Regions from separate parts of the Duganella kummerowiae genome, predicted to be linked through region 2. Evidence: riboswitches for the same ligand, from Rfam matches in the RefSeq annotation. Region 2 holds a riboswitch; the other holds the start of a gene.
What was found. Region 2 has a riboswitch for glycine ahead of ACLB1G_RS03815 (D-amino acid dehydrogenase). Riboswitches for the same ligand answer to the same signal wherever they lie in the genome.
Positions count from the first base shown of each region.

Region 1: it holds a riboswitch for glycine, as region 2 does, so the genes downstream of both, gcvT (glycine cleavage system aminomethyltransferase GcvT) here and ACLB1G_RS03815 (D-amino acid dehydrogenase) in region 2, are expected to answer to the same signal.

Region 1 is NZ_JBKFEH010000002.1:441,411-446,424, reverse strand. It holds gene gcvH (glycine cleavage system protein GcvH) at 1-56, opposite strand, end outside; gene gcvT (glycine cleavage system aminomethyltransferase GcvT) at 88-1,221, opposite strand; glycine riboswitch at 1,298-1,404, opposite strand; glycine riboswitch at 1,428-1,526, opposite strand; gene ACLB1G_RS02745 (ATP-dependent Clp protease proteolytic subunit) at 1,656-2,213, shown strand; gene ACLB1G_RS02740 (hypothetical protein) at 2,257-2,442, opposite strand; gene ACLB1G_RS02735 (glutathione S-transferase family protein) at 2,592-3,215, opposite strand; gene ACLB1G_RS02730 (LysR family transcriptional regulator) at 3,314-4,195, shown strand; gene ACLB1G_RS02725 (phosphatase PAP2 family protein) at 4,303-4,917, shown strand; gene smc (chromosome segregation protein SMC) at 5,008-5,014, shown strand, end outside.
Region 2 is NZ_JBKFEH010000004.1:96,744-101,757, reverse strand. It holds gene ACLB1G_RS03820 (putative bifunctional diguanylate cyclase/phosphodiesterase) at 1-1,323, shown strand, start outside; gene ACLB1G_RS03815 (D-amino acid dehydrogenase) at 1,344-2,630, opposite strand; glycine riboswitch at 2,654-2,764, opposite strand; glycine riboswitch at 2,765-2,856, opposite strand; gene ACLB1G_RS03810 (DUF885 domain-containing protein) at 2,898-4,766, opposite strand; gene ACLB1G_RS03805 (hypothetical protein) at 4,836-5,014, opposite strand, start outside.

The sequences.
Region 1 (5,014 bases), on a different contig from region 2:
TCCAGGCGCACCCATTCGTGGGATTCGGTGTACTTCAGGTCTGCAGGTATATTCATGTGGGGCTCCAGGTTGGGATGGTTTGTTATGTTAGACAGCCAGGATTTTGCCGTTGCGCACGAACGGCAGCTTGACCACGGAGGCGGCCAGCTTCTTGTCGCGGATCTCGACCTGCACAGTATCGCCCACTTGCACGCCCAGCGGCACGCGGGCCAGGGCGATGGCCTGCTGCATGGTGGGGGAGAAGGTGCCGGAAGTGATTTCGCCGGTGGCGTCCTGTCCTGGTACGATGACTTTCTGGTGGGCGCGCAGCACGCCGCCCTTTTCGCGCAGGATCAGGCCCACGAACTGCGAGCGCTGGCCTTCCGAAAGCAGGGCGGCCTTGCCGATGAAGTCGCGCTCGGAGACCAGGTCTATGGTCCAGGCCAGGCCGGCGTCCAACGGGTTCACGGTTTCATCCATGTCCTGGCCGTACAGGTTCATGCCGGCTTCCAGGCGCAGGGTGTCGCGTGCGCCCAGGCCGGCCGGCTTGACGCCGGCGGCGGCCAGGGCGTTCCACAAGGCCGGCGCCTGGCTGGCGGACACGCCGATCTCGAAGCCGTCCTCGCCGGTGTAGCCGGTGCGCGCCACCATGGCCTGGCCAAAGGCGGCGCTGTGCACGAAGGCGACGTTGAACGGTTTCATGTCGGCAGTGGCGGCCTGCGATTCCGGGATCACTTGCCACACCTTGGCGCGCGCGTTCGGTCCCTGCACGGCGATCAGCGCCAACGCTTCATTGCCCGCCGCGTCACCATCGCGGCGCTGGGTGATGGACAGGCCGCTGCCGGCGGCCTCATTTTGCGCCTGCATCCAGGCCACGTCCTTCTCGGCGGTGCCGGCATTGACCACCAGGCGGAACCAGCTCTCGTCGATGAAATACACGATCAGGTCGTCGATCACCCGGCCTTCCGGATTCAGCATGCAGGAGTACAGGGCCTTGCCCGACACTTGCAGCTTGTCGACATTGTTGGCCAGCAGGCCGCGCAGGAAGGCGCGCACGTTGGCGCCCTTGATGTCGACCACGCACATGTGGGCCACGTCGAACATGCCGACGTCGGTGCGCACCGCGTGGTGTTCCTCGATCTGGGAACCGTAGTTGACCGGCATGTCCCAGCCGCCGAAATCGACCATGCGGGCGCCGGCGGCGCGGTGGACGGTGTTGAGTGGGGTGGCTTTGAGCGACATAGATCCTCGGTCCGGGAGAGTAGGGTTAACAGAACAAGCAAGGAAGCGCCTAGCCGGCCGCTCCACAACATTGATCGCAGACCCCTCTGTCCTTGGTACCTGAGAGATAGCGGGAAGATGTTCCCGCGCGCCCCTTCGGTGGGCCGCCGGCGTGCGCCGCGGCCGCTCTCCAGAGTTGAGCCCAAATCCGCACGGGGCGGATGCAGGTTCCTTGACCGGTCCTTTTGCCTGAGAGTTTATGGGTAATGCCCCTTCGGCGGCAGCGCTGGTAATACCTACCGGCTACCCTCTCCCGATCAAGACTCGGGACTATATGCCAGAAGGGCAGGAGTGTCAATCTTGCCCCGCACCCCGGTGCGCACGAATGAAAGCGGGGCGGCGGCCCTGGACAACAACTATTTGCTAGAATAAATTCATCTTTATTGGAGCCTGCCATGAGCGAAGAACATAGTTTGGAGGGCCAAGCCTGGTTTACCCTGTCCGGCGACGTCAACAGCGATATGGTGCATCGCGTGTTCGACGCCGTGGCCGACATGACCGAGGACCGCATCACCACGGCCCACATCCTGATCCAGTCCAACGGCGGCTACGTCAGCGACGGGATCTGCCTCTACAACTACCTGAGCAAGCTGCCGATCAACATCATCACCTACAACGCGGGCGCGGTGGCGTCGATTGCCGTGATCCTGTTCCTGGCCGGAACCAAACGCTACGCCAGCGAGACCGCCCGGTTCATGGTGCATAAATCGCACGCCAGCGCACCGCATGGCGCCCGTCCGGACGCGCTGCGCATCATCGTCGAGGGCTTGCAGGCGGACGACGCCCGCACCGAGCAAATCCTGCGCAGGCACGTCCAGCTGACCGACGACCACTGGCGCACCCACGCCTACTCCGACCTGCACCTGACCGGCAAGGAGGCGCTCGGCGTCGGCATGATCAACGAGATCCGCGATTTCGTGCCGCCGGCCGGACACCGCGTCACCAACATATGAAAACAGCCCGGCAGGCCGGGCTGTCATATCTTACGCGGCGCCCTTAGCGCGAACGGCTGCCCGAACCGGATTGCTTGTTGCCGTCGTTCTTGTGGCTTTGACGGCCGGCTTCCACGTGCTGCTCGTGGGTGCCGCCCTGGGTGCCGCTGCGTGAACCCTGGTTGCCCGACTGCTTGCTGCTGCTGTTGGAACTTTGCTTGCTGCCGCTGGATTTCTGGTTCGAGGCCATGGTGATTCCTTTATGAAGTCAATAAAAGTATCGGCCGGAACCGCCGCGACGGGCGGCGCGCTCCGGTAATGCCATGATGGGTGTGTCGCGCGGCAGCAGGAATCGGAATGCTACTTGCAGGCCTGTAGGAATATGCCTTGCTGGGCCCTTCAGACCAGCCCATTGCGGCCGTGGGCCAGGAAGGCCGGGCGCTGCGCCAGCCGGTCCAGGTAGGCCTCCACCGCCGGCAGCGCCGCGTGCGCGATGGGCGCCAGCAGCCAGCGGTTGGCGGACAGGCCCAGCACGATGTCGGCCAGGGTCAGCGTGTCGCCCTCGACGTAGCCGCCGGTGTGCTGCAGGCGCCGCTCCAGCAGGGTCATCTGGCGGTTCCATTCGCGTACGCTGGCCTCGATGGCGGCCTCATCTGTATGGGACGGGCTGTTGCGCACCAGCGCCATGAAAGCATAGCGCCAGGAGTTGTTCAGTTCGGTGGCCTGCCAGTCCATCCATTTTTCGACCTGTGCCCTCGCCAGCGGATCGGCCGGCAGCAGGTCGCTGCGGCCGTGGCGACCTGCCAGGTAGCGGCAGATGGTGTTCGATTCCCACAGTACGGCGTCGCCGTCGACCAGGACCGGCACCAGCCCGTTGGGATTCCTGGCGAGGAAGTCCGGCGTGTCGGTGGGCTGGAAGCCGGCGCCATATTGCTCCTGACGATAGGCGAGCCCGATTTCGTCCAGGGTCCACAGCACCTTGCGTACGTTGATGGAGGAAGACTTGCCCAGTAAGGTCAGCATGGCGTTCTCTGGTGTGGTTGGCAAGGCCCCAGTATCGCGTCACGTATCGCCGTGATAAATAGCGTAATATTTAAATTATTCTTAACCAGCGATTAAATATGGACCGCCTGCGCAGCATGGAAGTGTTCGTGGCCGTCGTGGATGAAGGCAGTTTCACGGCTGCCGGGCGCAAGTTCGATATCTCCACCGTCATGGTCGGCAAGCATGTCGCCGAGCTGGAGCAGCGCCTCGGCGCGCGCCTTCTCAACCGCACCACGCGGCGCCAGAGCCTGACCGAGATCGGCGAGCAGTATTGCGAGGAGTGCCGCCAGATCCTTGCCCATGTGCGGCGCGCCGAGTCCGGGGCCCTGGCCATGCGCAGCACGGCGCGCGGCACCCTCAAGGTCAGCGCCCCGGTGGCCTTTGGCAGCGCATTGCTGGCGCCGGCCATGGCCGGCTTCCTGGACAGCCATCCGGAGGTGAGCCTGGAACTGGAGTTGAGCAACCGCCTGGCCGACGTGGTGGAGGAGGGTTTGGACGCCGCCGTGCGTATCGGCGTGCTGGACGATTCAGCCCTGGTCGCGCGCCCGCTGCGCCCCTTTGGTGCGGTGATCTGCGCCGCGCCGGCCTACCTGGACAAGTTCGGCGTGCCCGCCACCCCGCACGACCTGGTGCGGCACCGCTGCCTGGACTTCATGCACTGGCGCCGCCTGCTGCGCTGGCGCCTCGATGGCGTGGAGGGCGAGCCGGCGCTGCCGCCCAGCCGCTTCCGCTCCAACAACGGCCAGGCCCTGAAACAGGCCGCGCTGGCCGGCTATGGCCTGGTGATGCAGGCCGAAATCGTGCTGGCCGACGAGATCGCCGCAGGACGCCTGGTGCCGGTGCTGCGCGAGTTCGTGCCGCCACCTCGCCCCATGCACCTGATTTACCCGCGCGACCGGCAGTCCACGCCCAAGATGAGCAGCTTTGTCGACTTCGTGGTCGGCCGCTTCGGCATCTGAATATTGTTTTTCGGCAATAGCTACTCCGGCCGGCCGACGATTGTGGTTTAATGTTGCGTTGCAAAACAAAATGGAAGGCAGCAGGATCGATGACTTTGTGGCATGGCTTGAGTATATTAGGCAGCCTGGCGGTGACCGGGCCGATCGGCGTCACGATTGCGGCCTGGCTGCTGTTGGGGCGTTCATGGCGCCTGACCACCGCCTGGGGCGTGCTGTTCGGCGCCGGCATGGCGCTGGTGGTGCTGACCAAGGTCGCCTTCCTGGGCTGGGGTGTCGGCCTGGACGAGCCGCGCTTCGAGGGTGTGAGCGGGCATGCGATGCGTGCAGCGGCCGTGTTCCCGGTCGCGGCTTACCTGGCTTTCCGTTCGCGTAGCCGGACCGAGCGCGGATGGGCGCTGGCGGCCGGCGTCCTGCTGGCGGTGCTGATATCGATTTCGCGCGTGAAAGTTCATGCACACGCGGTGTCCGAATGCGTGACCGGCACCCTGTTGGGCCTGTCGGTGTCCGCCGCGTTCATCTGGCTGGCGCGCGGCGAAGGCCAGCTGGCGCTCAGCCGTGTGCTGGTGGCATTGTGCCTTCCGGTGCTGCTGATCGCCCCGCGCGTCGATCCACTGCCCACCGAGGACTGGATGGTGGATCTGGCGCTATTCCTGTCGGGCCGCGAGCAGCCTTATCGGCACGGCTACTGGGACCTGCCCGTACCGCGCAATGCCATGCGCTGACGTCCGTCACACCGCGTGTTTTCGGCCTGTGCGCGTACGTGGGGTGGTATTATTGTGAACTTTTACAGCCTACCAACCTTATAAAACAACGTGCGTC
Region 2 (5,014 bases):
CAGGACCGGCTGCGCCAGGCGCTGGCCGCGCTGGCGCGCAGCAACCACGTGGGCGCGCTGATGTTCATCGACCTGGACAACTTCAAGCAGCTCAACGATACCCTGGGCCACAACACCGGCGACCTGCTGCTGCAGCAGGTGGCGCAGCGCATCCAGGCCTGCGTGCGTGCGCACGATACCGTGGCGCGCCTGGGCGGCGACGAGTTCGTCGTGATCCTGGAAGACCTGAGCCGCGCGCCGCTGGCCGCCGCCGGCCAGGCCGAGGTGGTGGCCACCAAGATCCTGGGCGCGCTCAACCTGCCGTTCCGGCTGGGCCAGCATGCTTGCCACAGCACGGCCAGCATCGGCATCACGCTGTTTTCCGATCCGCGCCGCGATCCGGACGAACTGCTGATCCAGGCCGATATCGCCATGTACCAGGCCAAGAGCGGCGGCCGCAATGCCATGCGCTTCTTCGACCAGCAGATGCAGGACAGCGTCAACGCCCGCGCCGAGATGGAGGAGCAGCTGCGCCGTGCGCTGGACTTGCACCAGCTGCAGCTGTACTACCAGGTGCAGGTCGACCGCCAGGGCCGTCCGCTGGGCGCGGAAGCCTTGCTGCGCTGGCAGAAGCCGCAGGGGGAGGGCGGCGGCTTCGTGCCGCCGGCCGAGTTCATTCCGCTGGCCGAGGAAACCGGCCTGATACTGCCGATCGGCGCCTTCGTGCTGGAGCAGGCCTGCGCCCAGCTGGCCGCCTGGCGCGGCGATCCGCTCATGGGCGGCCTGGTGCTGGCGATCAACGTCAGCGCGCGCCAGTTCCACCAGTCCGGCTTCCCCGAGGAGGTGGAGCAGGCCCTGCGCCGCCACGACGTGCCGCGCGGCCTGCTCAAGCTGGAGCTGACCGAGAGCATCCTGGTGGAGAACATCGGCGAGACCGTCGCCACCATGGAGCGCCTCAAGCAGCAGGGCATCCGTTTTTCGCTGGACGACTTCGGCACCGGCTACTCCTCGCTGCAGTACTTGAAGCAGCTGCCGCTGGACCAGCTCAAGATCGACCAGTCCTTCGTGCGCGACCTGGCCACCGACAGCAGCGACCAGGCCATCGTTTCCACCATTGCCGGCATGGCGCGCAGCCTGGGCCTGGACGTGATCGCGGAAGGAGTGGAAAGCGAGACCCAGGCCAGCCGCCTGTACGCGGTCGGCTGCCACCACTATCAGGGCTACCTGTATGGACGTCCGCTGCCGCTGGCGGAATTCGAGCAGCTGGTGGCGCGCCAGGCCGCGCTGCCGCGCCCCCAGGCCAGCGCGCCGGTGCAGCTGACGCCGGTGCCGACGCCGTACTGACACGCCCGCGTTCGCGGCCCTCAGGCCAGAGCGCCGGCCACCACCCTGGCCCTGCCTGGCTGCAGCGCGGTGGACATGGTCTGCGCGATGATCTCGGCGGTGGCGGCCGACAGGGTCCAGCCCAGGTGGCCGTGGCCGGTGTTGTAGAACACCGTGGGCAGCCTGCCGCGTCCCACGCGCGGCATCAGGTCCGGCATCATGGGCCGCAGTCCGGCCCAGGGCGTGACGGCGCGCGTGTTCACGCCGGGGAAGCACTGCTGCACCCAGTCGACCAGCGGCTGGATGCGGTCGGCCCGGATGTCGCGGTTGTAGCCGTTGAATTCGGCCGTGCCGGCCACGCGGAAGCGGTCCGGCCCCAGGCGGCTGGTGACCAGCTTGGTCTCGTCGTCCAGCAGACTGACGTTCGGTGCGGCGGCCTGGCTGGCGGCGTCGTTCAGGTGCACCGTGATCGAATAGCCTTTGACCGGATAGATGTTGACGCGGTCGCCCAGGCTGGCGGCCAGGGCGCGGCTGGCCACGCCGGCGCATATCACCACCGCGTCCGCCTCCAGCTGCGAGACCAGGCCGTCCTGGCGCAGCGTGATGCGGGCGCCGCGCGCGTCGGCCTGCACCTGTTGAACTTCGGCGCCGCAGCGCAGCTGCATGCCCAGGCGCTGGGCCGCCTGCGCCAGGCCGTTGGTGAACTTGTGGATGTCGCCGGTGCTGTCGCTCTCGGTGTAGTAGCCGCCGTAATAGGTGCCGGCCAGCGCCGGCTCGATGGCGCGCATCTCTTCCGGGGTGACGGCGCGGCGCGCCAGGCCGCCTTCGGCCAGCAGGCGCGAGACCTGGCCGGCGTGCTCGAAACCGGCCCGGTCGCGGTAGATGTGCAGGATGCCCGCGCGCTGGTGGTCGAACTGCACGCCCTCGCTGGCGGCCCAGTCGAACAGGTGCTGGCGCGCCGCCACCGCCAGGCGCGCGGTGGCGACGGTATTGCGCTCGTAGTGCGGGATGCTGGCGATGAATTCGGCGAACCAGGACAGCTTGTGCCAGCCGGGCCTGGGGTTGACCAGCAGCGGCGCATCGTTCTTCAGCATCCACTTCAGGCCCTTGATGATGGTGGAGCGGTGGTTCCAGACTTCGGCATTGGAGGCCGACAGCTGGCCGCCGTTGGCAAACGAGGTTTCCATTGCGGGATAGCGGTGGCGTTCCAGCAGGGTGACGTCGAAACCGCGTTTGGCGAGGGCGTAGGCGGTCGTGACGCCGGTGATGCCGCCGCCGATGATGGCTATGGTTTTCATGGGATGGAGCTCCGGCGCGTCAAAGGGGATGGCCGCCGTGCGACATGCGCGGCGGCACCCCCTCTGTTCCGGACCTGAGAGATTCACGCGCCGCCCGATTGCCGGCGCGCTTGCTCCTTCGGTGTGCCGGGCGACGCTGGCGCCGGCAGCTCTTCAGAGTGTACTGTGCGGTATCGGTCCGTTGGCCTGAGAGATTCCGGGGCGGTTGCTCCTTCGGCGCCGTGCCGGGAGGCAGGGGCTCTCCCGATATCGCTTTTTTAGCTTAACCGGGAAGCGGCCCCGCCGTCAACGGCGTTTTCAGGCTTTCTGGCGCAGCCCGATGTACTGGTCCACCACGGTGGGCAGCACCGCCAGCGGCACCCCGCAGCTGGCGACCAGGGCGTCGTTGAAGCCGGCCAGGTCGAATTTCGCGCCCAGCACGGCCTTGGCGCGCTGGCGCTGGCGCAGGATTTCGTTGTGGCCCATCTTGTAGCCGCAGGCCTGGCCCGGCGACACCGTGTAGCGGTCGATCTCGCTGGTCATGGCCTGCCGGCCGCGCCCGGTGTTCTCGACCAGGAACTCGATGGCCTGCTCGCGGCTCCACTTGAGCGCGTGGATGCCGGTGTCCACCACCAGGCGGCAGGCGCGGAACTGCTGCGCCTGCAGGTAGCCGACCTGGCTGAACGGGTCGTTGGCGTACAGTCCGAATTCATCGACCAGCTGTTCCGCATACAGGGCCCAGCCCTCGACGAAGGCGTTGAAGCCGACCAGGGATGAGATCAGCGGCAGTTCGCCGTGGTGCTCGGCCAGGTAGGCGCCCTGCCAGGCATGGCCGGGCAGCCCCTCGTGGGCGGTCAGGGTGGTCAGCTCGTGCCTGGGCCACAGCGTGGTGGACTTCAGGTTGACGTAATAGATGGCCGGGCGCGAGCCGTCCAGCGAGGCGAAGTTCATGTAGCCGAGCGGCGCGCCGGCCTCGATGTCGGGCGGCACCCGCTTGATTTGCAGCGGGGCTTTCATGTCCAGGTGCGAGATGCGCGGCATCAGCTGGCGGATGGCGGCAATCTTCTCGTTGCAGAAGGCGATCAGCTGGGCGCGGCCCTGGTCGTCGTCGGCATAGAAGCGGGACGGGTCCTTGGACAGCGCCGTCATGCGCGCACCCACGGTGCCCTGGCTCAGGCCCTGCTTCCTCAGGATGGCGTCGATGCGCGACTGCAGCTCCTTGTTCTGTTGCAGGCCGATGGCGTGGATCTCCTGCGGGCTGCGGTTGGTCGAGGTGCCCAGGCGCAGGGCCCAGTCGTAATAGGCGGCGCCGTCCGGCAGGCGGTGAACGCCGGCCACGTCGGTGGCTTTTTCGGTGGCCTTGGCAAATGCCGCGATCTGCCGCTCCAGGGCCGGGTAGACGCTGCCGGCCACCAGCTTGCCGGCGCGGCCTTCCCAGTCGCCCGCCAGGCCCAGCTTGGCGGCGCGGTCGCGCACCGAGGTCACCAGTTTCTGTTCTGCCGCCGGCGTCTTGCGGAAGTCGCGCAGCTGGCCCAGCGCGGTGCGGGCGATGAAGTCGGGCGGCAGCACGCCCTTGGCGGCCTGCGCTTCGATGCGGGCGGTTTCGTCGTCCAGCACCTTGCCCAGCGCGGCCAGGCGCGCCAGGTAGGCCTCGGCGTCGGCGCCTGTCTTGATGATGTGCTGCGAGTCCAGGAATTCGGGGATGCTGGTGATGGCGCCGTCCTGCTGGGTGACGGGGAAGGGCGCGGTGCCGCCGTGGAAGCCGGCGGCGGCGCCGCCAAACGGGAAGCGCAGGCCGTCCATGCCGGCGTTGGCCGAGTAGCGTACCGTGTCGTACTGGATTTGCCCGCGCGCGGTGAGAGCGCCGCGTTCTATCTTCTGCAGGCGCGCCAGCATGGACTTGACCTGTGCCGCCCATTGCTCGTCGGCCGTGAAGGAGACGTCGTCCAGCTGCGACTTGAGGCCTGCGCGCGGGCCCGAGTCCAGGCCCAGCGAGGTGGCCGTGGTCGGCGACAGGCGCAGCAGTTCTTCGGCGAATTCATCCAGCAGGGCGTGCAGCCGGGTGTCGTCCGCGGTGGCGGGTTTGACGGCGGCCAGTACGGCGCCGGGCAGGGTGGCTGCGGCGGCGGTGGACAGGGTGGCCAGCAGCAGGTCGCGCCGGCTCAGGCCAGGGGTGGCAGGTTTCATGGCATCCTTGATCGGTCTATCGGTGGAAGCCGACCATAGCGCGCGGCGCGCAGTACGTCAATATCGGCCTCAATAGACCTCACCGCCAGGCTTCAGGCTGGTGCTGAAATTGACGGCGCCCGATGGCGTGAACTCCAGCGCGATGCTGCCTTCGCTGCCGCGTTCGATGGGGGTGTCGAGGATGGCGCGGACGCGCCCGTCTATTTCCAGGGTGACGCGGGTATCGCCGCTGGGGCGCACCTTGACGG